DNA from 3 places in the Cellulosimicrobium protaetiae genome. Region 2 is predicted to be linked to each of the others. Evidence: riboswitches for the same ligand, from Rfam matches in the RefSeq annotation. Region 2 holds a riboswitch; each other region holds the start of a gene.
The links. Region 2 has a riboswitch for thiamine pyrophosphate ahead of FIC82_RS04575 (thiamine ABC transporter substrate-binding protein). Riboswitches for the same ligand answer to the same signal wherever they lie in the genome.
Positions count from the first base shown of each region.

Region 1: another riboswitch for thiamine pyrophosphate. It lies ahead of FIC82_RS07135 (TenA family protein); the one in region 2 lies ahead of FIC82_RS04575 (thiamine ABC transporter substrate-binding protein).
Region 3: another riboswitch for thiamine pyrophosphate. It lies ahead of thiO (glycine oxidase ThiO); the one in region 2 lies ahead of FIC82_RS04575 (thiamine ABC transporter substrate-binding protein).

Region 1 is NZ_CP052757.1:1,678,129-1,688,551, forward strand. It holds gene FIC82_RS07105 (PadR family transcriptional regulator) at 171-503, shown strand; gene FIC82_RS07110 (hypothetical protein) at 503-1,954, shown strand; gene FIC82_RS07115 (NAD(P)/FAD-dependent oxidoreductase) at 2,143-3,627, shown strand; tRNA gene FIC82_RS07120 (tRNA-Leu) at 3,786-3,859, shown strand; gene FIC82_RS07125 (VOC family protein) at 3,866-4,267, opposite strand; gene FIC82_RS07130 (VOC family protein) at 4,433-5,359, opposite strand; TPP riboswitch at 5,447-5,572, shown strand; gene FIC82_RS07135 (TenA family protein) at 5,563-6,309, shown strand; gene FIC82_RS21330 (helix-turn-helix domain-containing protein) at 6,414-6,908, shown strand; gene FIC82_RS07145 (DUF6882 domain-containing protein) at 7,015-7,980, shown strand; gene FIC82_RS07150 (ClpP family protease) at 8,012-8,620, opposite strand; gene FIC82_RS07155 (ClpP family protease) at 8,620-9,255, opposite strand; gene FIC82_RS07160 (Ig-like domain-containing protein) at 9,347-10,423, opposite strand, start outside.
Region 2 is NZ_CP052757.1:1,065,461-1,075,883, forward strand. It holds gene FIC82_RS04560 (DUF4235 domain-containing protein) at 47-325, opposite strand; gene FIC82_RS04565 (ABC transporter permease) at 437-2,974, opposite strand; gene FIC82_RS04570 (ABC transporter ATP-binding protein) at 2,971-3,852, opposite strand; TPP riboswitch at 4,030-4,134, shown strand; gene FIC82_RS04575 (thiamine ABC transporter substrate-binding protein) at 4,217-5,317, shown strand; gene FIC82_RS04580 (ABC transporter permease) at 5,427-7,142, shown strand; gene FIC82_RS04585 (ABC transporter ATP-binding protein) at 7,142-8,338, shown strand; gene FIC82_RS04590 (DUF4235 domain-containing protein) at 8,407-8,718, shown strand; gene FIC82_RS04595 (response regulator) at 8,833-9,465, opposite strand; gene FIC82_RS04600 (sensor histidine kinase) at 9,555-10,423, opposite strand, start outside.
Region 3 is NZ_CP052757.1:3,785,936-3,796,358, forward strand. It holds gene FIC82_RS16285 (glycosyltransferase family 4 protein) at 247-1,416, shown strand; gene guaA (glutamine-hydrolyzing GMP synthase) at 1,421-3,022, opposite strand; gene FIC82_RS16295 (OmpA family protein) at 3,057-3,755, opposite strand; gene FIC82_RS16300 (GNAT family protein) at 3,752-4,405, opposite strand; gene thiE (thiamine phosphate synthase) at 4,566-5,258, opposite strand; TPP riboswitch at 5,310-5,389, shown strand; gene thiO (glycine oxidase ThiO) at 5,394-6,701, shown strand; gene thiS (sulfur carrier protein ThiS) at 6,707-6,940, shown strand; gene FIC82_RS16320 (thiazole synthase) at 6,950-7,792, shown strand; gene FIC82_RS16325 (LysE family translocator) at 7,868-8,506, opposite strand; gene FIC82_RS16330 (ThiF family adenylyltransferase) at 8,552-9,829, opposite strand; gene FIC82_RS16335 (DUF3817 domain-containing protein) at 9,826-10,272, opposite strand; gene FIC82_RS16340 (ABC transporter transmembrane domain-containing protein) at 10,394-10,423, shown strand, end outside.

The DNA of each region.
Region 1 (10,423 bases), 610 kb from region 2:
GAAGCCTGGGCTGAGGAGCGACCCCGGGTTCGGCGTCTCTCCGGCCGGCTCGGCGGAGTGTCGGCGTGCACGGTACTGCGTATCGCGCGGTAGTGTGCATCGCGTGAGCCCGCCACGTCCGGCGGGCCGAGTGCCGGGACGGACCAGGGCCACGCCCGACGGAGGGTCGGATGGACACCACGCAGCTGCTCAAGGGGGTGCTCGACGCCGCGGTCCTCGCGGCGGTCGAGGCCGAGGACGGGTACGGGTACGACGTCGTGCGGCGCCTGCGGGCCGCGGGGCTCGACGACGTCGGCGACGCGTCGGTCTACGGGACGCTGCGGCGCCTGTACGCGAGCGGGGCGCTGACGACGTACGTCGTGCCGTCCGACGCCGGGCCGCACCGCAAGTACTACGGGATCAACGCGCAGGGCCGAGCGGTGCTCGACCTGCACCGCAAGGAGTGGCAGACGTTCGCGGGCACCGTGTCCGCGCTGCTGCGGACCGGAGAGGTGGCCGCCTGATGAGCACGACGACGTCCGCGCAGCCGCCCGCCGGCGCACCCGTGGGGCTGGCCTTCTACGGACATGTCCACGCGTACGCGCAGCAGGTGCGCGCGCACCTCGCCGACCTGCGCCCGGAGCAGGTCGAGGAGCTCACCGACGGGCTCGAGGCCGACCTCGCCGAGGCCGTCGTCGACGCGCCGGGTGCGCTCCCGCGCCGCGCCGCCACGGAGACGGTGCCCGACGGCGGCCCGAACGTCCCCGCCGGCGCCGCCGAACCTGCCGCCCCGGCCTCGGCGCTCCACGACGACGCGGGCCTCGACCTCGTCGCGTTCTTCGGCGAGCCTGCCGCCTACGCGGTCGAGCTCCGGTCAGCCGCCGGCCTCCCGCCCGCCCCGGCGCTGGGCGGCACCCCGGGCGGGCGCCGCCCCCGCATCGGCGTGCGGGGCCGGCTCCTCGTGCTCGGCGGGATCCTCGGGTCGGGGTGGCGTTCCCTGTGGCGGCCCGTCACGTCGACCCCGCAGTGGGGCTCGGTCATGGAGTTCTTGCGGACGCTGACGCCCGCGTGGTGGATCCTGCGCGGCTGGGTCGTCGCGACGGTCGTCCTGTGGGCGTTCGGCGGCTACCAGGTCGCGGTGCTGCCACCGGACCTGTCGGCGCGCGTCGTCGTGCTCGGCGCGGTCGTCGTGAGCGTGCAGTGGGGCCGGGGTCGCTGGCTGCCCACGACGTGGTTGCCCAGGGTCGTGCGCCCGCTGTCGGTCGCCGCCGCCGTCGCGGCGGTGCCCATGGCGCTCGTCGTCGCGGGCGCGAGCGCGGCGGACCCGTACGACTGGGACCGCGGCTACGAGCAGGGCCGCGCCGACGCGGGCGTCGGGGTGAACCAGGTCGCCTACGACGGCGGCGGGCCCGGTGGTGACGGCGTGTGGGTCGACGGGATGCAGGTGTCGAACCTGTTCGTCTACGACGCGGCGGGCGACCCGGTGCGTGACGTGCAGGTCTTCGACGACCGCGGCCGTCCCGTGCGCACCGTGACCGAGGAGGGCACGTACGGGGTCTGGGCGGTCCCCGACGTCGAGGGTTCCTGGTACTTCCAGCCCACGCTGTCGACGGACGGGCGCGAGCGGTGGAACGTGTACCCGCTGCGCGCGGTCGCCGAGGAGGACGTCGAGTACCCGGACGACGGCGGACGCCCGGTCCCCGCGACGGGGACCCGCACGCAGGAGATGCCGTGGCCGTTCCTCAAGGCGCCCACCGCGGTGCCGTCGAGCGTCGGGTCGGGGGACGCGCCGTCGGGCACGGGCTCGTCCGGTACGGACGCACCGGGAGCCGGTGACGCCGACGACCCCGCGCCGTCGGGCGACGCGCCCGACCCCGCCGACGGCACGGGTCCCGAGCCTGCGCCCACGCCGCCCGCGGGCGGCTCGCAGCCGCAGCCGACGGGCCCGACCCCTGTCGTCGGCGCGATCGGCTGACCCGGAGGCGCCGACCCCGGGTCGCTCCCCAGCCTGGTGGCATCGTGGGGAGCGATCCCGGTCGGGCACCGTCTGTGCCGCGTGGAATGTCGCGTCTGCCCCCTGCGCGGGGCGAGCGTGGGGCGCCTCACGCCCGCCTGACGGACGCTCCGGCTCGCCTGTGCCGCAACCGGTAATACTCTGGAACCATGCCTCAGAATGACCTGACCTCGGTCAGCCGTGCCCAGACCGCTTCGCCGCGGCCCCGCAAGGTGCCCCGCGTCGTCGTCCTCGGCGGCGGCTCCGTGGGTCTGTACGCCGCGCGCCGACTCCGCAAGAAGCTCGGTCGCCGCGAGGCGGCGATCGTCGTCGTCGACCCGCGCCCGTACATGACGTACGCGCCCTTCCTCCCCGAGGCGGCCGCGGGCTCGATCGACGGTCGCGACGTCGTCGCGCCCCACCGCCGCGCGCTCAAGGGCGTCGACGTGCTCCAGGGCAAGGTCGTCTCGATCGACCACGCCAAGCGCCAGGTGACGATCCACCCGGAGGAGGGCGACGACTACTCGGTCACGTACGACCACCTGATCGTCGGCCTCGGCTCGGTGTCGCGCACGCTGCCCATCCCGGGGCTCGCGGAGAACGCGATCGGCTTCAAGAACGTGGAGGAGGCCATCGCGGTCCGCAACCACGTGCTCAACCGCATGGACGTCGCGTCGTCCACGTGGGACGAGCAGCTGCGCCGCCGCATGCTGACGTTCACCTTCGTGGGCGGCGGGTTCGCGGGCGTCGAGGCGATCGCCGAGATCGAGGACATGGCGCGCTACGCGACCCGCAACTACGCGACGATCGAGGAGAAGGACCTCCGCTTCGTCATGATCGAGGGCGCCGGGCGCATCCTGCCCGAGCTCAGCGAGCCCATGGCGGGCTACGCGCTCGAGGAGCTGAAGAAGCGCGGGATCGAGTTCCACCTCAACACGTTCCTGTCGTCGTGCGTGGACGGTCACGTCGTCACGTCGACGGGCGTGGAGTTCGACTCCGACACGATCGTGTGGACCGCGGGCGTCAAGGCGAACCCGGTCATCAAGGAGGCGTCCGACCTCCCGGTCGACAAGATGGGTCGAGTCACCGTCCTCCCGACGCTCCAGGTCGCGGACGCCGACGGCAACGTCGTCCCGAACGCGTGGGCCGCGGGCGACTGTGCCGCCGTCCCGGACCTGCTCAACCCGGGCAAGTTCTGCCCGCCGAACGCGCAGCACGCGATCCGCGAGGCGACGCGCCTGGCCGACAACCTCGCGCTCGAGCTGCACAGCGAGAAGCCGGTCGAGTACCGCCACAAGAGCGTCGGCACGGTCGCGTCCCTCGGCCTGTACAAGGGCGTCGCGGAGCTGTTCGGCGTGTTCAAGCTGCGCGGTGTGCTCGCGTGGCTCATGCACCGCAGCTACCACGTCCTGGCGATGCCGACCGGCAACCGCAAGATCCGCATCTTCATCGGCTGGATCGGTCAGTTCCTCATGGGTCGCGAGCTCGTCTCGCTCGGTTCGCTGCACGACCCGCGCGCGGAGTTCCGCGCCGCGTCGGTCCCGCCCAAGAAGGACGGCGAACCGGTGAAGCAGACCGCGCAGGGCTCCGCTGCGGCGGCCGAGGCGGGGGACTCCGCCGCCACCGCCGAGAAGGTCCCGGCCAAGGCGTCCTGACCGCCCTCCGGGGAACCGTGCCCGACGACGAGGGGCGAGCCGCGCGTGCGGCTCGCCCCTCGTCGCGTCCCGAGCGTTCCCCGGGCGCGTCTCGCGCACGTCCGTCGCGGGCGCGACCGGGCCCGGCGCGTCCCGCGGTCGCGGTAGATTCGGGCCGCGCCCCCATGGCCCAACTGGCAGAGGCGGCCGGCTTAAACCCGGCGTGTTCCGGGTTCGAGTCCCGGTGGGGGCACCGACGCTACGAGAGGCCCGTCGGGCCCTCGGGCTCCGGTGGCGGCGCGGCCTCCTGACCGAGGACCACGACCGTGCCGTCCGGGTCCTGCACGCGCGCGACGCGCTCGCCCCACGGCTGGTCCGTCGGCGGCTGCAGCACCGGCACGCCGGCGGCGGCGAGGTGCTCGACGGCCCGGTCGCAGTCGTCCACGTACACCCACAGCGCGGTGCGCGCGACGCCGTCCGGCATCGTGCCGTCGTCGAGCCCGATCCCGAGGGGCGAGCCACCGACGTGCACGCTCACGTACACGGGCGGTCCGTCCTCGGGGAACACGTACTCGACCGTCCCGCGCAGCAGGTCGCGGTAGAAGACGAGCGACCGCTCCACGTCGGCCACGGAGAGGATCGGGAAGAGGCTGCGGAACATCGGCCTGGCTCCTCGGTGCGCGACGGCTGGGTGTGCTCCCCATCGTGCGCCTCCGACGCCGAGCGCGCGTCCCGGAGGTGGCTCACCCACCGGGCTCACGTGCGGGACGGGCTCCCGGTCGCAGACCCGCGGGGGAGCGGACCGCGACGAGGGCGTCCCGTGCGCTCAGCGGGCCAGCAGCTCGTCGGTCGTCGTGCCGGGCACGGCGAGCGTGACGCGCGTGCCCCACGGGTCGTGCACGACGACGGAGCGGCCGTCGTCGGCGTGCTGCAGGCCGCGGGCCTTCAGGCGGGCGACGAGCGCGTCGAGGTCGTCGCGTCCGGGGACGGTGACCGCGACGTCGCCGAGCCCGAGGCTCGCGGCGCGCGGGCCCGCGCCGGCGCTGTTCCAGACGTTCATCGCGACGTGGTGGTGGTACCCGCCCGCGGACGCGAACAGGGCGCCGCTGTACTCGGTGACCGTGGCCTCGAAGCCGACGGCGTCGACGTAGAAGTCGCGCGCGGTCGCGATGTCGCCCACCTGGAGGTGCACGTGCCCGACGCGCCCGGCGAGCGCGGGCCCGGCGTCGACCGCGTCCTGGGAGAGGTGCGCGCGCAGGTACGCGTTCGGGTCCAGGAACTCGGTCGCCATGAGGATCTGGCCCCGCTCGCGCACCCATGTCTCGCGCGGGCGGTCGGTGTACAGCTCGACCCCGTTGCCCTCGGGGTCGGTGAAGTAGAACGCCTCGCTGACGAGGTGGTCGCTCGACCCGACGAACGACCCGCGGCGGTCCTGCGCGGCGCGGTAGACGGTCGCGGCGAGGCTCGCCGCGTCGCCGAACAGGAACGCGGTGTGGAACAGGCCGGCCTGGCGCGGGTCGACGGCGGGCAGGCCGGGCGTGTGGACGAGGCGCAGCATGGGCGTCGTGCCGCGTCCGAGCACACGGTGCACCTCGGCGCCGCGCGAGCGCTCCTCGAGCGGGGCGAGCGCGAACGCGCCGGTGTAGTAGGACGTCATCTGCTCGAGGTCGCCGGCCCGCAGCGTGACGGCGTCCATGCTCGTGGACGGGGACAGGAGGCGGTCGGTCGGCGCGCCCGGGGTGCTCGTGGTCATGTCTGCTCCAACTTGTTGTCGCTACAACTATATTCCCACATCCCGTGCCCGGCATCCGCACCCCGGGCTTCCTTGCTAGGGTCGCCCACGAACCACGCGGGGTGTCCCGTCCGGCGTCGCCGGACCGAGGGACTGAGACGAGCGGTGCGGCCGCTCGGACCCGTCGAACCTGATCTCGCTAGCACGAGCGGAGGAACGTGGGCATGACGACGCCTGCTGCCATCACCACCCCTGTCCTGACGGACCCGACCGTCCTCGTCGCCGACGACGAACCCGGCTTCACCGCCGGTCTCGGACGCCGGTACGCGCACCTCTTCGACGAGTTCTACGACCACCCGTTCCTCGCGGGGCTCCGCGACGGGTCCGTCGCTCCCGCGTCGGTGCGGCACTACGTGGGCCAGGACCACCGGTACCTCACCGCGTACCTGCGCTGCTACGGCCTGGGCATGACGCTGGCCCCCGACCGCGCGTGGGCCGGCTGGTTCCACGACAAGGCCGGCTTCCTGCTCGACGACGAGTCCCACGCCCACCACGCGATGTGCGACTTCCTCGAAGTGACGTACGAGGAGGCGCAGACGAACCGCCTCGCCCCGAGCGCGCAGGCGTACGTCGACCACATGCTCGCCGCGGGCCGGGACTCCCTCGGCGTGCTCCTCGCCGCGCTCCTGCCGTGCCCGTGGACGTACATCTGGTCGGCGCGCCGGTTCTGGCTCGCCGAGCGGGAGACGACGCCCGGCGGCATCGCGGACGACCACCCCCTCGCGGGCTGGTGGGAGTTCTACGCCGCCGAGCGCACCGAGGGCGTCCTGGACGACCTCCGGTCTCGCCTCGACGCGCTCGCCGCCGACGCGGGCGAGGCGGAGCGCGCCCGCATGGAGCGCGCGTTCGAGCTGAGCTGCCGGCACGAGATCCGGTTCTGGCAGATGGCGTGGTCGCTCGAGCAGTGGTGACGCCCCTCCCGGGGCCGTGAGCGCCCGACGTCGGGCCTTACGCCAGGAGCAGATCCCTGCCTGGGTGCCTCGGCACCCGGGCGGGGCGCGGGTAGCGTGACCGCATGGACCCGACGAGCGCAGTGCCGAGCGGAGCGCCGAACGCACTGCCGCGCGGAGCGACGGCGAGCCACCGGCCCCGAGGGGGCGGGCGGCCGGAGCCGCTCCTGCGCCACGTCATCGGCGGGATCCTCCGCCGGGCGCGGCTCGCGCAGGGTCGCACGCTCGTCGACGTCGCCGCTGCGGCGCGCGTGTCGACCGCCTACCTCTCCGAGGTGGAACGTGGCCGCAAGGAGGCGTCCTCCGAGGTGCTGGCCGCCGTGTGCGGCGCCCTCGGCCTGCGCCTCGTGGACCTCGTCGCCCGCACGGGGGAGGAGCTGCGACCCGTCGCACCCGTGCGCGTGCTCTCCTCCGTCCGGGAGCGCGGCGCGCTCTCGGCGCCGCGGCACCCCGCGCCCGCGGGCGAGCCCGTGCGCGACCTCCCGGTCGCGCGGGCCAGGATCACGTCGTCCGCACCGGCGGCACGCACCACCACCGACGTCCTGCTCCTCGCGGCCTGAACGCAGACCGCCCGAGCGTCGCGGGGCCGGCGGGGACGGCGGGCGACCGGGAGACACCGCGTGTCGCGCCCCGGTGCGGCGAGGTGGGCGCCGCTACCGTCGAGGCATGACGGAGCCGCAGACCGCGCACGGCACGGCGGAGCAGACCGCCCCGGCGCTCCAGGAGCTCGTCGACGACGCCGCGTTCCTCTCGCACGAGCACCAGCTCCACCTCGCCGACCTCCACGGCGACGACGCGTGGGGCGCCGAGATGTCGACCGGCACGTTCACGTTCACCGCACCCGGCGGGGAGACGGCGACGTGCCGGCTCCAGTTCCTCGGCACCGCCGCTCCCGGGCCCGGGAGCTGGATGTGGGCGTGGCACAACGTCAACGGCTTCCCCGACGACGTGCTGCGCGCCGCGGGACGGACCCGCGAGAGCGGGCTGCGCGAGGCGGGAGAGCCGGAGCTGCCGCTCACGGACGACCTGCCCTACCGCCTCGCGCTCGCGACCAAGGCCGTCACCGGCTCCTGGACCCACTACAGCGCGCCCGTCGGCGGCGGGACGCGCGCCTGGTTCCTCCTGGAGGACGAGAGCCTCGTCCTGCCCGCGCCGAGCGTGCCGCGCGTCGTGCGGGTGCTGAGCGAGGGCCTGCTGTCGGTCACGGTGGTCGACCACCGGCGAGCGGTCGCGTCCTACTCGTCGGCGCGGGGCCTCGAGGCGACGGACGACGGCGGCACGGCCGAGCTCACCCTGCCCGACGGGCACGTGACGGTCCGGTTCGACGAGCACGATCGGATCGCCGGTATCCAGGCGACCGCGCGCCGCGCGCCGGAGCCCGACCCGACCCAGCCCGGCGCCGGCGAACCCGCGGAGGGCACCGTCGTCGTCGTCGAGCCCGGGCTCGAGGCGTCGGGACCGGAGGCGCCGGAACCCGACGACTCCGGACCAGACGACTCGGGAGACGCCCCCTCGGGACCCCACGGACCGGCCGCCACGGCACCGGCGGCCACGGCACCGGCGGCCACGGCACCAGCGGACGAGCCCGCACCGGAGCCGCGCCGGCGGTCGTGGTTCCGGCGCCGCGGGTAGGCGCGCGCCCGCGGCCTGCCCTGACCCCGGCTCAGGCGGCCGCCGCGGCGAGCTTGCGCGACGTGACGATGGCGTCCGCGACGCCGTACTCGACGGCCTGGCGCGCCGTGAGCACGAGGTCGCGGTCGGTGTCCGCGCGCAGGCGCTCGACGGTCTGCCCCGTGTGGCGGGACAGGACCTCCTCGGTCTCGGAGCGGATGCGCAAGATCTCCTCGGCCTGGATCGACAGGTCGGAGATGGTGCCCTCGCCGCCGCCCGAGGGCTGGTGCAGCAGGACGCGCGAGTGCTCGAGCACGAACCGCTTGCCCGGCGTCCCCGCCGCGAGCAGCACGGCCGCGGCCGACGCGGCCTGGCCCATGCAGATGGTGGACACGTCGCAGCGGACGAACTGCATCGTGTCGTAGATCGCCATGAGCGCCGTCGCGGAGCCGCCGGGGGAGTTGATGTACAGGCCGATCTCCTGGTCCGGGGCGTCGGACTCCAGGTGCAGGAGCTGGGCCATGACGACGTTCGCGACGCCGTCGTCGATCTCCGTGCCGAGGAAGACGATGCGCTCCGAGAGCAGGCGGGAGAAGACGTCGAACGCGCGCTCGCCGAGCGGGGTCTTCTCGACGACGGTCGGGATCGTGTAGCTCGCCATCACAGCCCCACCTTCCGGGTGGAGCGGGCCGGGCGGACGTCGTCGACGGACTCGACGATCCGGTCGACCATGCCGTACTCCAGCGCCTGCTGCGCCGTGAACCAGCGGTCCCGGTCGGAGTCCCTCGCGATGGTCTCGACGCTCTGCCCCGTGCTCTCGGCGGTCAGCCGGTGCATGAGGCCCTTGGTGTACACGAGGTTCTCGGCCTGGATCGCGATGTCGACCGCGGTGCCGCCGATCCCCGCCGAGGGCTGGTGCATCATGATCCGCGCGTGCGGGAGCGCGTACCGCTTGCCCGGCGTGCCCGCGCACAGCAGGAACTGGCCCATGCTCGCGGCGAAGCCCATCGCGACGGTCGAGACGTCGTTGGGGATGAGCCGCATCGTGTCGTAGATCGCGAGCCCGGCGCTCACCGAGCCGCCGGGGGAGTTGACGTAGAGCGCGACGTCTGCGCGCGGGTCCTCCGCCGAGAGCAGGAGGAGCTGCGCGCACAGGCGGTTCGCGACGGCGTCGTCCACCGCCGTGCCGAGGACGACGATGCGCTGGTGCAGCAGGCGCGTCGTGAGCTGGTCGTCGAAGGACGCCGCCGGGGCGACGGCCTCCGCGTGCGGTGGGCGTGCGGTGTACGTGGTCATGGGACCACCGTGCCCCGGGGACGGACCGGACCGACGGGTGATCTGCCGTCGGCACATTCGCCGACGGCAGATCACGTGCGGTGACCCTCCGCTACTTGTTGGGCCAGGTGTTCCTCTGGACCTCCACACGGGCCGGCGCCGGGCTCACCGAGATCCAGTTCTGCGGCGCCGGGTAGTAGTTGCCCATGATGCAGGGGAGGTCGAACGACGCGTTGGGACCGAACTCGCGGGTGTACCCACCGGTGATGGCGTGGTCGTAGCCGCCCGCGTTCGTCATGCACTGCACGGTGTACGTGTCCGTCGGGAAGGTCGCGTTCGTGTTGAGCCTGTACTTGGTGCACACGCTGAGGTCGTTGCAGTCACCGTAGGAGCCGGTCGTGGCAGGGGCGCCTCGCGACGCCCAGATCCGTGGTGGGTCGGGACGCTTGTCGGTCGTGAACGTGGCCTGGTTGCCCCACGCGCTGCACCCGGCGGCGTTGCAGGCGCGGGCCTGGAGCCGGAACGTCTGGTCGTAGTCGGAGCCGACGTCCACGCGCTGGCCGGTGCCGGAGCTGTTCTGAGCTCCGGAGAGCTGCCACTCGTAGCGCGAGATGCCGTCGCCCCCGTTGGAGGACGGGGCCGAGATCGTGAAGCGGCCCCGGTTCTCCCCGATCCTCGACGCGGAGGTGCTGGGTTGGCCCGGCTTCCCGTAGGCGCGTGCCTGCCCTGACGCCTGGCTTGACGTCGAGGTTCCGCCCGCGTTCGTCGCGGTCACGGTGAACGTGTACGTGCCGGCCGGGAGTCCCGTGAAGTCCACCGACGTCCCGGCGACCTGCTTGGTCGCGCCGCCGGGTGCCGCGGTCACCGTGTAGGCGGTGATCGGGCTGCCGTTGGCGTCGGCGGCGCCCCAGGAGACGCGCGGGATGCCGCTGTCCTGCGATCCGGAGCCGACGTTCTGCACGCTCGGGCGCGGCGGGGCCTCGGGTCGACCGAACGGGACGACGGCGGCGGACTGACCGCTCGGCGCCGTCACGCCCGCCTTGTTCTCCGCGGTGACGGTGAACGTGTACGACGACTCGTTGTCGAGGCCGGTCGCCTTGTGGCTGAGCCCGGTGAGCGTCAGCGCGGCGCCGTCGGGCGAACCGTTCCGGTACCGCTGGAGGTGGTACGCCTTGACGGCGTCGCCGTT
Region 2 (10,423 bases):
TTCGTCGACACGACCGTGAGGGACGATCCCGCGTTCGAACGGTGGGTCACGACGCGCGCGACGCGAGGCGGGAGACGAACCGCTTGGCCTCCTTGCCGGCGAACCGGCGTGCGAGGACGCCGACGCCGGCGGCGACGGCGGCGAACGTGACGGCGGAGACGATGCCGACCTCCTCGTCGTCGAGGTCCTTCGGGGCGTCGTGACCGGTGACCTTCGCCCAGATGAACGTGACGAGCTTCTGCGCGGCCCAGCCTGCCGCGAAGGTGAGGGCGACGGTCCCGACCTTGAGGGCCAGGGTCTGCTCGGTCTCGTTCGTGTCGGCCACGAGGGGTCCTCCGTCGGTCGGGGCGCCGGTCGGCGCGGGCGTGCTCCCACCGTAGTGCGAACCGTCGACCCCTCGCCCGCCCGGCGCGCGTCGGGCGGGCGAGGGGATCGGTCACTCCTGGCTCACCGCGTCGAGCACGGGCAGCCGGGCCGCGCGCGTTGCGGGCCAGACCGCCGCGACGACCCCGACGACGGCCGCGAGCGCGAGCATCGCCCCGAGCTGCGCCCAGGGCACGGCGAGGGTCGTGAAGCCCTCGTCCGCGAGGACGGACGGGAGCGCGGCGGCCAGGCCCGTCCCCACGACCAGCCCGACGGCCGTCCCGAACACGGCGACGAGCACGGACTCGATGACGATCGTCGCCGAGAGCTGCGCCCGGCCGAGGCCTACGGCGCGCAGGAGCCCGATCTCGCGCGTGCGTTCCACGACGGACAGCGCGAGCGTGTTGACGATACCGAGGACGGCGACGAGGAGGGACAGGCCGAGCAGCGCGTAGACGATCGCGAGGATCGACTCGACCTGGGACGCGACCTCCCCGGCGAACTCGTCGGCGTCGAGCACGCTCGCCACGACGTACGGCGCGACGGCGTCCGCCACCCCGTCGCGGACGGACGCGAGGTCGGCACCGGGCTCGGCGTCGAGGAACAGCATCTCGGGGGTCGTCGCGCCCACCTCGGAGGCGACGTCCGGCGGCAGCAGCATGTCGACCGAGAACGCGTGGGAGTCGATCACCGCCCCGATGCGGACGTCCTGTGCCGGGAGGTCGGGCCGGGCGGGGTCGGCGATCGTCACGACGTCGCCGAGCGCCCAGCCGTGCTCGTCGAGCGCGTCCTCCATCACGGCCGCCTCCCCGCGGGCGTACGCGTCGAGGTCGCCCTCGACGGCCGTCGTGCGGACCGAGCGGCCGAAGCCCTCGGCGGGGAACCCCACGACGAGCTGCGGCTCGTCGTCGACGACGACCTGCCCGTACGTCGTGAGGTCGGCGGACGCGACGCCGGGCACGGCGCGGACGTCGGTCGCCACCCCCTCGGGGAGGTACGGGGTCGCGGACCGGACCACGAGGTCGGCGGCCGTCTCCTCGTCGACGATGCCGGTCACGGACTCGCGTGCCGAGAGCGCGAGGACCGACGTCGTCGACACGAGCGCCATCCCGACGACGAGCGCCCCGGCGGTCGCGGCCGTGCGCCGCGGCTGGCGCGTGACGTTGCCGCGCGCGAGCCCGCCGAGGGGTCGGACCAGCGCGACGAACGGCGCGGCGAGGACGCCCAGCACGGGGCCGACGGCGAGCGGGGAGAGCAGCAGCACGCCCGCGATCACCCCGACCGCACCGAGGCCGAGGAGCGGCGCCCCGCCGCTCCCGACCGCCGCGGCGCCCACCACGAGACCGGTGCCTGCGAGCAGGATCAGCGTCCCCGCGGCGACCCGGGCCACGCCGGGGCCGGCGGGCCGCACGACGTCGGCCCGCATGGCCTCCACAGGCCGCACGAGCGCAGCGTGCCGCGCGGGCAGGGCCGCCGCGACGACGGACACCACGACCCCGACGACGAGGGGGACCACGATCCCGGCGGTCGTCACGGGCAGCGACCCGGCGAGCTCCATGCCGACCGCGCCCAGCCCGGCCCGCGCGAGCTCGGCGAGCCCGAACCCGGCCGCGACGCCCAGCACCGCGCCGACGACCCCCACGACCGCGGCCTGTCCCAGGACCGAGGCGAACACCTGGGCCGGTGACACCCCGACGGCCCGCAGGAGCGCGAGCTCGCGCGTGCGGCGGCGCACGTGCATCGCGAACGTGTTGGTGATGATGAACGTGCCGACGAACAGCGCGAGCGCGGCGAACACGAGCAGGAACGTCGAGACGAAGCCGAGCTGGTCGGCGATGGCGGTGCTCGTCTCGTCGCGCAGGTCGGCCCCCGTCACGGCCTCCGCACCGTCGGGGAGCGACGTCGCGACGGCGTCGCGCAGCTCCTCCGGCGAGACGCCGTCGGCCGCGTACAGGGCGACCGACGGCACCAGGCCGTCCGGAGCGTACGTCGCGGCGGCCGTCCCGGCGTCGAGCAGGACGATCGTCGCGCCCGCCATCGGCGCGGACAGCGAGAGCTCGCCGACGACGCGCACGGGCCGCACCTCGTCGCCGAGCACGACGTCGGTCGTGTCGCCCACCGCGAGCCCGGACGCCTCGAGCGTCGCGGACTCGAGCGCGACCTCGTCGCCGTCCTCCGGCGCACGGCCGTCCACGACGCGCGGCCCGGGGTCGCGCGGGTCGTAGCCGACCGCCATGCTCGGCGCCTGCGTGCTGAGCACCGCGGTGCCGTCGGCGCCCACGAGGACGGCGGGGCCGCTCACCTCGGCGAGCGCGAGGCCGACGTCGTCGCGCGCGTCGAGCGTGCCGGCCAGGTCCGCCGGGACGAGGCTGCGGGCCCCGCCGAGCTGCGCGGACGAGGACTCGAGCGCGGACCCGGCGGCGGCGGCGCCGCGCACGTACGCGTCGGCCTGGATCGACGACGCGACGATGCCGTCGAACGTCGACTCCAGCATGGCGCGCAGCGCGAACGTGCCGGTGACGAACGCGACGCCGATCGTCACCGCGAGCACGGACAGCACGAGCTGCGCGCCGTGCGCGCGCACGCCGCGCAGCGCGATCCGGCCCATCATCGGACGCCCGCCGGTTCGTGCGCCGGGTCGGCGGGGTGCGCGCCCGCGGATGCCGCCGGCGTGAGGGCCCCGAGCGTGTCGAGGACGGCCTGCGGGGTCGGGTCGCGCAGCTCGGTCACCAGGCGGCCGTCCGCGAGGAACAGGACGCGGTGCGCGTACGACGCCGCCGTCGGGTCGTGCGTGACCATGGCGACGGACTGGCCGAGGTCGTCCACCGAGGAGCGCAGGAAGCCGAGCACCTCCGCGGCGGCGCGCGAGTCGAGGTTGCCCGTCGGCTCGTCCGCGAACACGACGGCCGGGCGGGACACGAGCGCCCGCGCGCACGCGACGCGCTGCTGCTGCCCGCCCGAGAGCTCCGCCGGGCGGTGCCCGAGGCGCGGGCGCAGCCCCACGGCGTCGACCACGCGGTCGAACCACTCGCGGTCCACGGGCCGGCGCGCGACGGCGAGCGGGAGCACGATGTTCTCCTCCGCCGTGAGCGTCGGGACCAGGTTGAACGACTGGAACACGAACCCGATGCGCGTGCGGCGCAGCCGCGTCAGGCGCCGCTCGCTCATCGCGGAGACCGTCTCGCCGTCGACGACGACGGTCCCCACCGTGGGGGAGTCCAGTCCGGCGAGGCAGTGCATGAGGGTCGACTTTCCCGACCCCGAGGGGCCCATGATCGCGGTCAGACGCCCCCGCTCGAGGTCGACGTCCACGCCGTCGAGCGCGCGGACCGTCGCCTCGCCGCGCCCGTAGGTCTTGACGAGGCCGCGCGCGGTGGCGATCACGGGACGCTCCGGCGTGGTTCCGGAGGCTCCTGCGGCCCCCGTGGCGTGCTCTGCGGACGCGGCGACGGTCGTCGTCGCACCCGTCGTCCCAGGTCTGCTGCTCATCGGTCCTTCCCCTCCTGCGGTCGTCGGCCGGGGCTCCCGGTCCGGTCGTCACGACCCTCCCGCGGGGGCGTACCCCCGGGCATCGGGGACCGGCCCGGACCCTTCCCTGGTCGCCGCAGGGCCGCTCTCAGGGTTCTCTCAGGGGGATTCCCGAGGGGCGGCCCGGTGTAGGCTCGACGTGAACGACAGGGGAGCTCCTGGAGGAGCTGAGAGTGCGGACCACCGCAGACCCTCGAACCTGACCCGGTTAGCACCGGTGGAGGAAGTCGGGAATCTCGATCACCTGCTCGTGCGGTCGTCCGCGCTCGTCGCAGCGTCGGTCGCGCGGGCCGGTGGACCCCTCCTGAACGTCCTGGGAGGACACATGCAACGCACGACCGCCCGCACCCGCCGGGCCCGGTCCCTCGTCACCGGCGCGGGGACGACCCTCGCCCTCCTCGCGCTCGCCGCGTGCAGCGGCGGCGACGACGCGACGTCAGGCTCGGGGGGCGACGACGCGTCGGGCACCGGCGACACCGTCACCCTCGTGACGCACGACTCCTTCGCCGTGAGCGACGAGGTCCTCGCGGCGTTCGAGGAGGAGAGCGGGCTCACCGTCGAGCAGGTCGCGCCCGGCGACGGCGGCGCGCTCGTCAACCAGCTGATCCTCACGAAGGACTCGCCGCTGGGCGACGTCGTGTTCGGGATCGACAACACGTTCGCGTCCCGCGCGATCGACGAGGGCGTGCTCGCGCCCTACGTGCCGGAGGGCCTGTCCGACTCGGCGGCCTCGTACGCCGTCGGCGACGGCGACGAGCTCACGGCGGTCGACCTCGGCGACGTCTGCGTCAACGTCGACCACGCGTGGTTCGCCGACGCCGGGATCCCGGAGCCCGTCTCGCTCGAGGACCTCGCGAAGCCGGAGTACGAGGACCTCCTCGTCGTGACCAACCCCGCGACCTCGTCGCCGGGTCTCGCGTTCCTCCTCGCGACCGTCGGGGCGTTCGGCGAGGACGGCTGGGAGGACTACTGGGCCGACCTGCGCGCCAACGGCGTGAAGGTCGTCGACGGCTGGTCTGACGCCTACTACGTCGACTTCTCCGGCTCCGAGGGCGCGGGGCCGCGCCCGCTCGTGCTGTCGTACTCGACGTCGCCCGCGTTCACGCTCACCGAGGACGGCTCCGCGTCCACGACCGGGGCTCTGCTCGACACGTGCTTCCGCCAGGTCGAGTACGCGGGCGTGCTCGCGAACGCGAAGAACCCCGAGGGCGCGCAGCAGCTCGTCGACTTCCTCGTGAGCGAGGCGTTCCAGGCCGACGTGCCCGGCCAGATGTACATGTACCCCGCCGACGACTCCGTCGCGCTCCCCGACGGCTGGGCCGAGTTCGCGCCGCTCGCCGACGAGCCCTTCGAGGTCGCGCCCGCCGACATCTCGGCGCACCGCGACGAGTGGATCAAGGCATGGACGGCGACGGTCGTCGACTGACGCCCGGTCCACGCGTGACCACGGTTCTACCTCGCGAGATAGAACCGTGGTCACGCGAGGTAGAGCCCTGGTCCCGCGAGGTAGAACCGTGGTCGGCCGAGGGAGAACCGTGGTGAGGGCGCGGGCACCCTGGCGGGGTCGCCTCGGGCGCGGGGCGGCCTGGGGGCTGGCGGCGGCGGTGCCGCTGGTGTTCCTCGGGGTGTTCTTCGCGTGGCCGGTGGTCACGCTCGTGGCGCGCGGGTTCGTCGGGGACGACGGCGGCCTGGACCTGTCCGGGTTCGCGGAGGTCTTCTCCCAGCCGCGGACGTGGCGCATCCTCGGGCTCACGCTGTGGCAGGCCGTGCTCGGCACGGCGTTCTCCGTGCTGCTCGGCGTGCCCGGTGCGTACGTGCTGTACCGGTGCCGGTTCCCCGGGCGGCGGGTCGTGCGCGCGCTCGTCACGGTGCCGTTCGTGCTCCCGACCGTCGTCGTCGGCGTCGCCTTCCGGTCGCTGCTCGTGCAGGGCGGCCCGCTCGGGTTCCTGAGGCTCGACGAGACGTTCGCGGCGATCGTCGTCGCGCTCGTGTTCTTCAACTACTCCGTGGTGGTGCGTACGGTCGGCGGGCTGTGGGAGCACCTCGACCCCCGCGCCGAGCAGGCCGCGCGGGCGCTGGGCGCGACGCCGTGGCGCGCGTTCCGCACCGTCACGCTCCCCGCGCTGACGCCGGCGATAGCGAGCGCCGCGTCGATCGTCTTCCTCTTCTGCGCGACGGCGTTCGGCGTCGTCCTCGTCCTGGGCGGCATCCGCTACGGGACGATCGAGACGGAGATCTGGATCCAGACCACCCAGTTCCTCGACCTGCGCACCGCCGCCGTGCTGTCGGTGGTCCAGCTCGTCGTCGTGGCCGCGGCCCTCATGGTCGCGAACCGCACGCGGGCCAAGCGCGAGCGCGCGCTGAACCTCTCGTCGTCGGCCTCGTCGGCCCACCCGCTGCGCCTGTGGCGCGACGGCCGCCCGACCGGCGACCTCGCGCCCGCTGCGCTCACCGCGGTCGTGGTCGTCGTGCTCGTCGGGCTCCCGCTCGGCACGCTCGTCGTGCGGTCGTTCCGCGTCCCGGGCGGCGGCTGGGGGCTCGACAACTACGCGAACCTCGGCACGACGGGAGGGCGCAACGCGCTGTCCGTCACCGTGTGGGAGGCGGCGGGCAACTCGCTACGGACGGCGGCGCTCGCGACCGTGCTCGCCGTCGTGATCGGCGGCCTCGTCGCGCTCGTCGTGTCCCGGCGCCCGCGCTCGCGCGGCGGGCGGCGCGCGATCTCCGTGCTGGACTCGGTGTTCATGCTCCCGCTCGGGGTCTCCGCGGTGACGGTCGGCTTCGGATTCCTCCTCACGCTCGACCGGCCGCTCGGGCTCGACGTCGACCTGCGCACGTCCGGGTTGCTCGTGCCGATCGCGCAGGCGGTCGTCGCGATCCCGCTCGTCGTGCGCACGGTCCTGCCGACGCTGCGCGCGATCGACCCGCGCCTGCGCGAGGCCGCCGCGACCCTCGGCGCCGCCCCCGGGCGCGTGTTCCGCACCGTCGACGGGCCGATCGCCGCGCGGTCGCTCGGGCTCGCCGTCGGGTTCGCGTTCGCCGTCTCGCTCGGGGAGTTCGGCGCGACGTCGTTCCTCGCCCGCCCCGACAGCGCCACGCTGCCCGTCGTGATCTTCCGGCTCATCGGGCGTCCCGGGGCCGAGAACTACGGCATGGCGCTCGCGGCGAGCGTCGTGCTCGCGCTGCTCACCGCGGCCGTCATGCTGCTCGCCGAGCGGTTGCGCGGCGACCGACCCGGAGGAGAGTTCTGATGGTGCAGATCGACCCCGCTCCCGCGCGTGCGGGCGCGCCGGAGCCGCCGCGCCCCGGCCCCGGCACCGGGGAGGCCGCCGGGCTCGCGGTGCGCGACGTCGTCGTGCGGTACGGCGGGCGTGGCGCCGGGGGAGCGCGCACGGACCCCGGCACGACGGCGGTCGCGGGCGTCACGCTCGACGTCGCGCCGGGGGAGATCCTCGCCCTGCTCGGACCGAGCGGGTGCGGCAAGTCGAGCCTGCTGCGCGCGGTCGCCGGGCTCGAGCCCGTGGCGTCGGGCGCGGTCGCGTGGGACGGGCGCGACCTCGCGGGCGTCCCCGTGCACCGCCGCGGGTTCGGGCTCATGTTCCAGGAGGGCCAGCTCTTCCCGCACCGCGACGTCGCGGGCAACGTCGCCTACGGGCTCGCGGGCCTGCCCCGCGCGGAACGGGACGCGCGCGTGACCGAGCTGCTCGACGTCGTCGGGCTCGCCGGGTACGAGCGGCGCGCGGTCGCGACGCTCAGCGGGGGCGAGCGCCAGCGCGTCGCGCTCGCGCGGTCCCTCGCGCCGCGGCCCCGGCTGCTGCTGCTCGACGAGCCGCTGTCCGCGCTGGACCGCGGGCTGCGCGAGCGCCTCGCGCTCGACCTGCGCGAGGCGCTGCGGGCCACCGGCACGACCGCCGTCTTCGTCACCCACGACCACGACGAGGCGTTCACCGTCGCCGACCGCGTCGCCGTCATGGACGCCGGTCGGCTCCTCCAGGTCGCGCCGCCGGAGGACCTGTGGCGAGCCCCGGCGTCGCGCCGCGTCGCGGAGTTCCTCGGCTACCAGGCGTTCGTCCCCACCGAGCCGTCAGCGGCAGGCCGGGCCATGGACCGACGAGGCCCGGACGACGATGCGCCCGGCGCGTCGGGCGGGTTGCTCGCGATCGGGCCGCGCGGGCTACGCATGGTCGGCTCGCCGGGTTCCGACGCCGAGAGCGGTTCGTCGTCGGGTCTCGGCACCTGGGCCGCGACCGTCGTGGGCAGCGTGTTCCGCCGCGGTGCGGTCGAGGTCACCGTCGACGTCGACCTCCCCGGGACCGACGAGGGCGCGCCCGCCCGACTCGTGGCGCTCGCGTCCGGTGCGGGTGGTGCCGACGCGCCCGGTCCGGGGCCGGGCGAGCGCGTGCGGGTCGTGGTCGACCCGGCGGGGTGCGCGGTCGTCGCCACCTGACCCGGGCCGTCGTGGTCGTGCGGCGAGCGAGAGCGCCGCACCCGACCTAGCGTCGGAGGATGGACGACGTGACGACCGGTGACCACCCCCCGGAGAAGAACGGCAGCAAGTCCGCGAAGATCCTGTACCGCCCCGTCGGGATCGTCAGCTCGATCGTGGGCGGTCTCGTCGCGGGGCAGGTGTTCAAGCAGATCTACAAGCGGGTGTCGCCGGGCCACCGCAAGGACGCGCCGACACCGCTGCAGTCGGAGTACCCGCTCAAGGAGATCGTGCTCGCCGCGCTCCTGCAGGGCGCGGTCTACGCCGTGGTGAAGGCGCTCATCGACCGCGGCGGGGCCCGCGCGTTCGAGCGCTGGACGGGGGAGTGGCCGGGCGACTGACCTCACCCCTCGGGCCGAGCACGACATGAGGGTCGTCATCGGGGCCAGGACGACCGCCAGGTCGTGCTCGACGGCGGGCCACGACGTGCTCGACCACGGGCGGGAGCGTGGCCGTCAGTCCAGGCCGGCGGCGTGGACGAGCAGGGCGACCTGGGTCCGGTTCTCCAGGCCGAGCTTGAGCAGCACGTTCGACACGTGGGCCTTGACCGTCGGGACGCTGAGGAACAGGCGCGCGGCGATGTCCGCGTTCGTCGCGCCGCGGCCCAGCTCGACCGCGACGTCGTGCTCTCGCCCGGTGAGCGCGTCGAGCGCCGCCCGGGCGCGGTCGCGCTCGCCGCCCGCGTCCGCGACCGAGGTCATGAGGCGCCGCGCGATCCCCGGCGACAGGACCGGCTCGCCCGTGGCCGCCGCGCGCACGGCCGCCACGATCCGCTCGGGCGGCATGTCCTTGAGCAGGTAGCCCGAGGCCCCGGCGTGGAGGGCACCGACGACCTCCTCGTCGCTGTCGAACGTCGTGAGCACGACGACGGCCGGTGCGTCCGTCCGCGACCGCACCCGTCGTGTGGCCTCGATCCCGTCGACGCGCGGCATGCGCAGGTCCATGAGCACGACGTCGGTCGGGTGGGCGTCGAGCACGGCCGTGACCTCGGCGCCGTCCGCGGCCTCGCCGACGACCTCGATCCCGTGCGCGCCGTCGAGCATGAGACGCAGCCCGGCGCGGACGAGCGCGTCGTCGTCGACGATCACGAGCCGGGTCCGCGACACGTCGCGCGGCGTCCCGCCGTCGTCGTGCCGGTCGCTCGTGCGCGCGCCGCCCCCGCGGCCACCCTGGTCGCTCACGCGTCCCACGGTAGCCGGACGTCCAGGACGAACCCGTCGTCGCGGGCCCCGACGTCGAGGGTCCCGCCGAGCAGGTCGACGCGCTCGCGCAGGCCGACGAGCCCGGTGCCGGTCCCCTCGCCGCCCCGCTCCCCGGTGCCGCGCCCGGCGGTGACGAGCCGCGGGCCGGCGTCGGACACCGTGACGCGCACCTCGCCCGCCCGGGCGGCGACCCGCAGGACGACGGGGCTGCCCGCCGCGTGGCGGCGGGCGTTCGTCAGCCCCTCCTGCGCGACGCGGAACGCCGCGACCTCGACGGTCCGCGGCACGTCCGCGGACCCCGACCGCTCGTAGGTCACGTCGCCGCCCGCCTCGCGCGCCTCGGCGACGAGGCGGTCGACGCCGTCGAGCGTCGGCTGGGGCGCGGGTGCGCCACCGTCGACGGGGTCGGCGCGCAGCACCCGCACGACGTCACGCAGGTCGCCGAGAGCGGAGCTCACCCCGGCCCGGACCAGGCCCGCGGCGCGCGCGAGCTGCGCCGGGTCGGCGTCGGGACGGTACTCGAGCGCTCCGGCCGTCGCGGCGAGGAGCGAGAGCCGGTGGGCGAGGGTGTCGTGCATCTCGCGGGCGATCCGGGTGCGCTCCGCGACCCGCGCTTCCGCGACGTGGCGCTCCTGCTCGCGCTCGGCGCGCCGGGCGCGGTCGCGCAGCGACCACACCAGCTGGGCCCGCGCCTGCCAGTACATGCCCCAGCCGAGCAGGGCGGCGTGCACCGCGAGGTCGCACAGGAGCCACCAGCCGAGCGGCAGGGCCTGCGGTCGCCACAGCGCCTGCACGGCGTGGCCGAGGAAGCCGGCGACCGCGACCGGGACCGCGGTGCGTGCCG
Region 3 (10,423 bases), 1.9 Mb from region 2:
GGCGCGCTCTCCCCTTCGTCAGGACCCACCTGATGCCGCCCGCGGGCCGCGACCCGCGGGCGCGGGACCGCCGCAGGGCGGTCGAACCACCCATACGGGACCCACGGTAGCGACGACGACGACGGACCGCGCGGCGAACGCGCACCTCAGCGCGTCGCCCGGAGCCCGGCCCGCCCTCACCGCGGGCCGCGGGCCGGACGGGACCGGTCCGACGTCACCCCGCGCGGGGATGGGAGGATGCCGTCCGTGCGCATCACCCACCTGACCGACTGCTACCTGCCCCTGCTCGGCGGGATCGAGACCCAGGTCGCGCGCCTCGCCCAGCAGCAGGCCGCGGCCGGCCACGACGTCTCGGTGGTCTGCACGACCCCGGCCCGTCCGGGCGCGCACGGGGTCTCCACCGAGCGGGAGGGGGACGTCACGGTCCACCGGCTCGCCGCGCGCGTCCCGGGCGGCTACCCCGTGCACCCGCGCGCACCGCACCACGTGGCGCGGATCCTGGGGGCGGACCGGCCCGACGTCGTGCACCTGCACATGGGGGTCCTCACGCCCTCGACGCAGGCGTCGCTGCGCACCGTCGTCCGCGCGGGCCTGCCCGCGGTGCTCACCGTGCACAGCGTGTGGGGCCGGGCGGAGAAGGCGTTCGCCGGGCTCGACCGCGTCGTGGGCTGGTCGCGCTGGCCCGTGCTGTGGTCCGCCGTGAGCGAGCTGACGGCCGCGCCCCTGCGCCGCATCGTCGGCGACCACGGCGAGGTCGTGGTGCTGCACAACGGCCTGGACCTCGACGCGTGGCGCGTCCCGCGCACCGAGCGCGGAGACCGCATGGAGGGTGCCGCGGTGCACGTGGTCGCGGCGACGCGGTTCGCTCCCCGCAAGCGCGTGCTGCCGCTCCTGGAGGTCGTGCGCGACGCCGTCGCGCGCCTGCCCGAGGGGGCGCTCCACGTGACGCTCGCCGGGGACGGCCCCGAGCTCGACGTGGCACGCCGGTTCGTGGCGGAGCACGGGCTGGGGACGGTCGTGTCGCTGCCCGGACGGCTCGACGCGACCGGGCTCAAGCGCCTCTACGCGCGCGCCGACGTGTTCGCCGCGCCCGCCGTCGAGGAGGCGTTCGGCATCGCCGCGCTCGAGGGCCAGGCCGCCGGGCTCGCCGTCCTCACGCGCTCGCAGTCCGGCGTCGCGGAACGCCTCACCGACGGCGTCGACGCGCTCCTCGCGGACGACGACGCCGGCCTCACCGACGCGCTCGTCCGCCTCGCGACCGAGGACGGCCTGCTCGACCGGATCGTCGCGCACAACCGCGACGTCCCGTCGTCGGCAGGCTGGCCGCGCGTCCTCGCGGACGTCGAGGCGGCGTACGAACGGGCCCGGCGAGCCACCTCGATCGCGGTGGCTCGCCGGGCCCGTCGCCCCCGCTAAGGGGTCACTCCCACTCGATGGTGCCCGGGGGCTTGCTCGTCACGTCGAGGACGACCCGGTTGACCTCCGCGACCTCGTTGGTGATGCGCGTCGAGATGACGGACAGCACGTCGTAGGGCAGGCGCGTCCAGTCCGCCGTCATCGCGTCCTCGGACGACACCGGTCGCAGCACGATCGGGTGACCGTAGGTGCGGCCGTCGCCCTGCACGCCCACGGAGCGCACGTCCGCGAGCAGCACGACGGGGCACTGCCAGATCTCGCGGTCGAGGCCGGCCTTCGTCAGCTCCTCGCGCGCGATGGCGTCGGCGGCGCGCAGCGTCTCGAGCCGGTCGCCCGTGACCTCGCCGACGATGCGGATGCCGAGCCCGGGGCCGGGGAACGGCTGACGCCAGACGATCTCCTCGGGCACGCCGAGCTCGAGGCCGACGGCACGGACCTCGTCCTTGAACAGCGTCCGCAGCGGCTCGACGAGCGAGAACTGCAGGTCGTCGGGGAGGCCGCCGACGTTGTGGTGGGACTTGATGTTCGCCGCGCCCTCACCACCGCCGGACTCGACGACGTCCGGGTAGAGCGTGCCCTGGACGAGGAACTTGACCTCTTCCCCGTGCGCGCCGGCCTCGGCGACGACGTCGCGCGCGGCGTCCTCGAACACGCGGATGAACTCGCGACCGATGATCTTGCGCTTGGTCTCGGGGTCGCTGTGCCCCGCGAGCGCCGCGAGGAAGCGCTGGCGCTCGTCGCGCACGACGAGCCGCACGCCCGTGGCGGCGACGAAGTCGCGCTCGACCTGCTCGGCCTCGCCCGCGCGCAGCAGGCCGTGGTCGACGAACACGCACGTGAGCTGGTCGCCCACGGCCTTCTGCACGAGCGCCGCGGCGACGGACGAGTCGACGCCGCCCGAGAGGCCGCAGATGACGCGCGCGTCGCCCACCTGGGCGCGGATCGCCGCGACCTGGTCGGCGATGACGTTGCCGGGAGTCCAGTCGGGAGCCAGCCCCGCGCCGTCGTACAGGAAGTGCTCGAGCACGGTCTGGCCGTGCGCGGAGTGCTTGACCTCGGGGTGCCACTGCACACCGAACAGGCGGCGCTCACGGTTCTCGAACGCGGCGACCGGCGAGCCGGACGACGTCGCGAGCACCTCGAAGCCCTCGGGCGCGCGGTGCACGGCGTCGCCGTGGCTCATCCACGTGGTCTGGTTCTCGGGGGTCTCGGCGAGCAGCACGCCTGCCGAGCAGACCTCGACCTCGGTGCCGCCGTACTCGCGCAGGCCCGTCTGGGCCACCTCGCCGCCCAGCGCCTTGGCCATCGCCTGGAACCCGTAGCAGATGCCCATGACGGGGACGCCGGCGTCGAACAGCGCGGGGTCGACGAACGGGGCGCCGGTCGCGTACACGGACGACGGGCCGCCCGAGAGGATGATGGCCGCCGGGTCCTTCGCGAGCATCTGCTCGACCGTGAACGTGTGCGGCACGATCTCGGAGTACACCTTGGCCTCGCGCACGCGGCGCGCGATGAGCTGCGCGTACTGCGCGCCGAAGTCGACGACGAGGACAGGTCGGGGCGTGGCGGGCGCGGGAGACGTGGAGGCGTCGGGAGCGGAGGTCACCCGTCGATTCTAGGTGCCCGCGGACCGCTGCCCGTCAGCCGTCCTCGAAGGACAGCTCGACGCGCCGGTTGAGAGCCCGGCCCGCCGGGTTGTCCTCGCCGCCGACGATGTTCTCCGCCACCGGCTCCCGGCTGCCGTGCCCGCCGACCGTGAGGGTGAGGTCGGGCCGCTCGGCGCGCAGGACGGCCGCCACGGACTCGGCGCGCGCGACGGACAGCTCGTCGTTGCGCGCGTCGGTCCCCATCGAGTCGGTGTGCCCGTCGACGGCGACCGCGGCCCCCTGCGGGATCTGGTCCACGAGCTCGGCGAGCGCCGCTGCCGCCGCCGGGGTCAGCGCCGACTCGTCGAACGGGAACAGGAGGTCGGAGGTGAGCACGACGACCGTCTCGCCGGCGTCCTCGCGCGTCGTCTCCAGGCGCGTGGTCGCGTCCTCGACGTCGAGCGGGAACGTCGAGTCGTCGACGTTCAGCGGGTGGACGGCGTCCTCGCGCATCGCGTCCGTGATCGCCCCGGGAGGCGTCGCGTCGAGGATCGCCTCGCGCTCCGCCGCGAGCTCCTGCTCGACCTCGGCGACGAGCTCGTCGTGACGATCGGAGCCGTCGTCGGACGCTGCCGCGGGGAGCGTCGGGCCGAGCGGCGCGGCGACGAGCACGGCCCCGAGGAAGGTCGCGGCCGCCGTGCGGACCGCACGCACGCGCGGCGAGCGGCCGGCGGTCCGCGCGGAGCTCGTCACTCGGCACCGTCGAGGTACGTGATCTCCGCGGCCGTGAAGACCGGCAGCCCCTGGCCGGGCAGGACGTCGATCGTCGCGGGCGATCCCTCGGGGGCGGGGAGCTGGGCGAACGCCTCGATCGTCGCGTGGTTGACGAACCCGTCGAACGGGTACCGCGGCGAGCCGACGATGTGATAGCTGCACTGCTGCGGGTCCGGTGAGCCACCCTTCCACGAGCCCTCCGTGCAGAACGGACGGTACTGCACGAGCCCGACGGGGTCGGTCGCGGTGAGGACCCAGTCGATGCCGAGGTCCAGGTGGCTCGCCGACGCGTCGTCCGGCTGGTCGTCGCTGTCCCAGCGGAGCGCCCACCGCACCGTGAGGATCTCGTCCTGGACCTCGACGGAGCGCAGCGTCGTCGTGAGCTCTCCCCCGAGCTCACTGCTCGGGGCGTCGACGGTCTGCTCGGCCATGACGGAGTCGGCGACGCGCGCCGCGCCACCCGCGGCGGCCTCGTCGACGCCGGCCTCCGCGCCACCCTCGTCGGCCTGCGCCGAGCTCGCCGCGGGCGGGTCGGCGTCCTCCGGGGATCCGCCGAGCAGCCCGCAGCCTGACAGCGCGAGCGTGGCGATGACGGCCAGGGCGGTGAGCGACGAGCGTGCGCGGTTCATGATCCCCCGAGTCGGACGGTCCACCGCCACCCGACTGCCGGGCGGCGACCCGCCGTCGACCCTGCCATACCGGGCACACCCGCGTAACCCTCCTGCGGCGGGCAGAAGTACCCATACCGAGACGTTCTCCGCCGCGTCGAGGCGCGGCGGAGCGCCCGCGTCAGACGGTGCCGAGCCGGGCGCGCAGGTCCCGCGCCGCACGCTCGGGGTCGGACGCCTGCGTGATCGCCCGCACGACGACGACGCGCGTCGCGCCGGCGTCGAGCACCGCACCGAGCCGCTCGGCATCGATCCCTCCGATCGCGAACCAGGGGGTCGTCGGGCGCGTCGCGGCGACGTCGCGCAGCAGGTCGAGCCCGACGGCGGCGCGTCCCGGCTTCGTGGGCGTCGCCCACAGCGGCCCGACGCAGAAGTAGTCGACGTCCGGGTCGGCCTCGGCCACGGCGGCCTGGTCGGCCGAGTGGGTGGACCGGCCGAGCACCGGCGCCGGGCCGAGCAGGGAGCGCACCGCGGGCACGGGGAGGTCGCCCTGGCCCATGTGGACGACGGGCGCGCCGGCGAGGCGCGCGACGTCGGCCCGGTCGTTGACCGCCCAGAGCGCGCCGTGCTCCGCCGCCACCCGGGCGACGAGATCCTGCAGCTCGAGCTCGCGCGCGACGTCGAGCGACTTGTCGCGGAGCTGGACGACGTCGACGCCCCCCGCGAGCGCGGCGTGGAGGAAGTCCTCGAGGTCGCCGCGCTCCTCGCGCGCGTCGGTGCAGAGGTACAGGCGCGCATCGGCGAGGCGGGTGCGCGCGTCGTCCGGAGCCGGCACGACGGGGGTAGCGGGCGTGGCGAAGGTCTCGGTGCTCACCCGCCGGAGCCTAGCCGCGCCCGCTCCCGCACGCGGGTAGTGTGGCCGACAGCACGGGAGCCCCGCACGGGGCTGAGAGGGCGTCGGAGCCGACCGTCGAACCTGATCTGGGTCATGCCAGCGAAGGGAGCGCGCATGCACACCCCTGTCCGTCCCGGACCCCGCACGTCCGGGGCCGGTGCGCCCGTGCCCGACGGCGCACGCGACGTCGTCGTCGTGGGCGGCGGCATCGTGGGGCTCGCCGTCGCGTGGCGCGCGGCGCGCGCCGGGCTGACCGTCACGGTGCTGGACCCGGCGCCGGGCGACGGGGCCACGCACGCCGCCGCGGGCATGCTCGCCCCGGTCACGGAGGCGGACTTCGGCGAGGACGCCGCGCTGCGCCTGCACCTCGCCGCCGCAGCGACCTGGCCCGGGTTCGCCGCGGACCTGCACGCCGCGACGGGGGCCGACGTCGGGCTGCGCACCGCGGGCACCCTCACGCTCGCGTACGACGCCGACGACCTCGCCCTGCTGCGCCGCGTCCTCGCCCTGCACGCCGCGCACGGCCTCGCGTCGCACGAGCTCACCGTCGCCGACGCGCGTCGGCGCGAGCCGTACCTCGGCCCGCGGGTCGCGGGCGCGGCCTGGGCGCCCGCGGACCACGCGGTCGACCCGCGCGCGGCGCACGCCGCGCTGCTCGGCGCGCTCGACGCCGTCCCCGGTGCGAAGCCGGGCACGCTCGCGGGCGCGGACGGAGGTTCGGTCGTGCACGCCGCCGTCGTGCGTGCGTCGGCGACGCGGCTCGCGCTCGACCCGGCCGGGCGGGTCGTCGGGGTGCACGACGACGCGGGCCGGCTCCACCGGGCGGGCGCGGTCGTCGTCGCCGCGGGCTGGGAGTCCGGCGCGCTGCTCGCGGACGTGCCGGGCGCCGTCGTGCCCACCCGACCGGTGAAGGGCCAGACGCTGCGCCTCGACGCCGGTCCGGACCTCGCGCTGGAGCACGTGGTGCGCGGCGTCGTGCAGGGGCGACCGGTGTACGTCGTGCCGCGCGACCCGGTCCCGGAGGGGCAGGGTCACGGCTGCGCGGGGCACCGGGAGGTCGTCGTGGGCGCGACGTCCGAGGAGAACCCCGACGACCGCCGCGCGACCGCGGGCGGGGTGTTCGCGCTGCTGCGCGACGCACGCGCACTCCTGCCCGGCATCGACGAGGCCGCGCTCGTCGACGTCACGCCCCGGGCGCGCCCCGCGACGCCGGACAACCTGCCGCTCGTCGGCCCCACGGACGTCCCCGGGCTGCACCTCGCGACCGGCCACGGCCGCAACGGCATCCTGCTCGCGCCGCTCACCGCCGCCGCTGTCGTCGCCGGCCTCACCGGCGCCGCGCTCCCCACCGACGCCGCGACCGCCCTCGCCCCGACCCGCCCCGACCGCTTCGCCGCGCTCTCGACGACGACACCGAGGTGATCTTCATGACCCCACCCGCTCCGACCGCGCTCGTCAACGGCGAGCCCTACCCGCTCGACGCACCCGTGCACCTCGAGCAGCTCGTCGCGGCGCTCGTGCCCGCGTACGTCGCCGACGGGACGCCGCAGGGCGTCGCCGTCGCCGTGGACGACGCCGTCGTGCCGCGCGGCTCGTGGGCGACGACCGTCGTCGCGCCCGGCGACCGCATCGAGATCGTGACCGCCGTCCAGGGCGGCTGAGGAGGACCCGTGACCACGACCGACAGCTCCCCCGCGACCGCGAACCGACCGACGGAGGGCGACGACCCGCTCGTCGTCGCCGGGACGACCATCGGGTCGCGCCTCGTCATGGGGACCGGCGGGGCGGCGAACCTGCTCACGCTCGAGGACGCGCTCGTCGCGTCCGGCACCGCGCTGACGACCGTCGCGATGCGCCGCGTCGCGGTGCGCGCCGGCGGCGAGGCCAGCCCCGACGCCGGGATCTGGGCGCTCCTCGCCCGCCTCGGCATCCGGGCTCTGCCCAACACGGCCGGGTGCTTCTCCGTGCGCGAGGCCGTGCTCACGGCGCACCTCGCGCGCGAGGCGTGCGGCACCGAGTGGGTCAAGCTCGAGGTGATCGCCGACGACGTCACGCTCCTGCCCGACCCGGTCGGGCTCGTCGACGCGGCCGACCAGCTCGTGCGCGACGGGTTCGTCGTGCTGCCCTACACGAACGACGACCCGATCCTCGCGCGCCGGCTCGAGGACGTCGGCTGCGCCGCCGTCATGCCGCTCGGTGCACCGATCGGCACCGGGCTCGGCATCCTCAACCCCCGCAACATCGAGGCGATCGCCGCCGCGGCCCGCGTGCCGGTCATCCTCGACGCCGGGATCGGGACGGCGTCCGACGCCGCGCAGGCGATGGAGCTCGGCTGCGACGGCGTCCTGCTCGCGACCGCCGTGACGCGCGCGGCAGACCCGGTCCGCATGGCGCACGCGATGCGCCTCGCGGTCGAGTCGGGCCGCCTCGCCGCCGGCGCCGGCCGCATCCCCCGCCGCGAGGGCGCGCTCGCGAGCTCGTCGCCCGACGGCCGCCTCGACCTCGCCCTGTAGCCCGGCGGAGCACACCGCAGCGGTACCGGGGTCTCAGGCCGTGCGAGCGGACAGGCCGACGAGGTCCACCCAGGGTCAGAGACGAGTGGTCGCAGCGAGCCGCGCTCCGAGCACGACGAGCACCCCACCGGTGACGCGGTCGACCCACCGCACGGCACCGGAGCCGCGCAACCGAGGGCCGACCGAACCGGCCGCGAGCACGACCCCGGTCAGCCACGCCGACCCGAGCACGCAGTGCACCCCGGCCAGCGACGCTCCCATCGCCAACGGGTTCACGCCCTCCGGGACGAACTGGGGGATCGTGGCGACGTAGAAGACTCCCACCTTGGGATTGAGCAGGTTCGTCGTCAGACCCATGAGGAAGTCGCGGCCACGCCCCCCGACCGGCGGTGGGACGGCGACACCGTCACCCTCTGGTCGGCGGCGGAACGAGGACCAGAGCAAGGCTGCGCCCAACCACACGAGATACCCGGCTCCGGCGACGGTCAGCACCTGGTACGCGACCCGGCTCGCGGCAAGGAGCGCTGCGGCCCCGGCCGCCGCGGCGACGCCCCAGACGAGCGTCCCTGCCTGGATCCCGAGCAGGGCCGCGACGCCGTGCCCCCGGGATCGCGTCACGGTGCTACGCAGCACGAGCGCGGTGTCCAGACCGGGGACGATCGTCAGGACGCCGGCGACGGCCGCGAAAGCCAGCAACGCCTCAGGCACGGTCACGACCGTCACCCTAGACCGCCGCCGGCGGATCGTCCCCGAGCGGGGCTACCTCGGCGGGGCCGACGACAGCTCGGCGAGGAGGGCGGAGACGCCGCCGACGACCGAGCGAGCGTCGAGGCCCGCCGCGCGCGCGACGTCGGCCACGCGCGCCGACCGGGCGCCCACCGCGCACACGACGAGCACCGGGCGGTCGGTCGGGAGGTCGGCGAGCGCCACGCTCACCGCGTCCTCGGACGCACCCGGGACGCCCAGGAACGCACCGCTCGGGACCAGCACGGCCCCGGGCACCGGGCGCACCTGCGCCTCCCAGTCCTCACGCACGTCCAGCAGGAACGCCGTGCCCGACGACGCGACCTCGCCCCCGAGCAGCGTCGCGGCCTCGCGCGCGCTCACCTCGGTCGGCGCCGGCCGCGCGGGCACGAGGCCGCAGAACGACGCGTAGGCGTCGTCGCCCGGGAGCAGGGCCGTGACCGGCTCGCGCGTCGGGTCGGCGCGCACGGTGAGCTGGCGCCAGGAGAGGTCGAGCGCGTCGTAGACGGCGAGGCGGCCGAGCAGCGTCGTCCCGGCGCCGGTCACGAGCTTGATCGCCTCGGTCGCCATGACGGAGCCGACGGTCCCGCACATCGCGCCGAAGACTCCGCCGGTCGCGCAGTCGGGCGCGGCGCCGGGCGGCGGAGGGACGGGGAACACGTCGCGGTACGTGACGCCACGTGCCTCACCGTCGTCCGGGCCGGCGGGAGCCGCGCCGCCCGGGTGCGCGTCGCCGTCGGGCGCCGCGAACCGCGGGGCGCCCCAGAAGACGCTGACCTGACCCTGGAAGCGGTAGATCGAGCCCCAGACGACGGGCAGGCCGAGCACCTCGGCCGCGTCGGAGACGAGGTAGCGCGTGGGGAAGTTGTCGGCGCCGTCGAGCACGACGTCGTAGTCGCGAAGCACGTCGAGCGCCGTGTCCGCGTCGAGGCGCAGGGCGTGCTCGACGACGCGCACGTGCGGGTTGACGTCGGCGATCGCGTCGCGCGCGGAGTCGACCTTGCGGCGTCCGACGTCGGGCCCGCCGTGGATGACCTGGCGCTGCAGGTTGGACGTGTCGACCACGTCGTCGTCGACGATGCCGATCGTGCCGACGCCCGCGGCGGCGAGGTAGAGCAGCGCCGGGCTGCCGAGTCCGCCCGCGCCGACGACGAGCACGCGCGCGGCCGCGAGGCGGCGCTGCCCCTCGGGCCCGACGCCGGGCAGCGCGAGGTGGCGCGCGTACCGCTCGAGCTCGGCGGTGCTCAGCGCGGGACCGGGCGCGACGAGAGGTGCGAGCGGGGGCGTCGTCATGCCGCGTACTGCTCCTCCAGGACGGCGAGCTTGGCCTCGGCCTCGGCGTGCACCTTCTTCTCGAGGACGAACGACATGACCGGCACGACGCCCGCGAACACCATCGTCGCGAGGCGCCCCCAGCCCCAGCGCATCTTGGTCCACAGGTCGAGGACCGTGACGAGGTAGACGACGTAGATCCAGCCGTGCGCGAAGGGGATCCAGGAGACGTACCGCATGATCCCGTCGACGTCGACGAACTGACCGACCCCGTACTTGACGAGCATCTCGACGCACAGGATGAGGAGCATCACACCCGTGATGATCGCGAGGACCCGGTAGCGGGAGAGGGCACCGCGCGCCTTGCGGATCGCGGTGCGCGCGGCCTCCGTGCTGGGTGCCGCCACCTCGGCGGTCGCGGCGGCGGGCGCGTCGGTGGGGGTGGCCGGGTCCTGCGTGGTCATGGGGAGTGTCCTCGTTCCGGGCGAGACGGCCGCGGCGGTCCCTGCCGCGCGCGGTGGCGTGACGCGGTCGCAGCGTTAAAGCGTCGCCGCGTGTCGGACGCCGAACCTAGGGTAGAACACCGTGCGACCCCTCCCCCTCCCCGACCCGGGG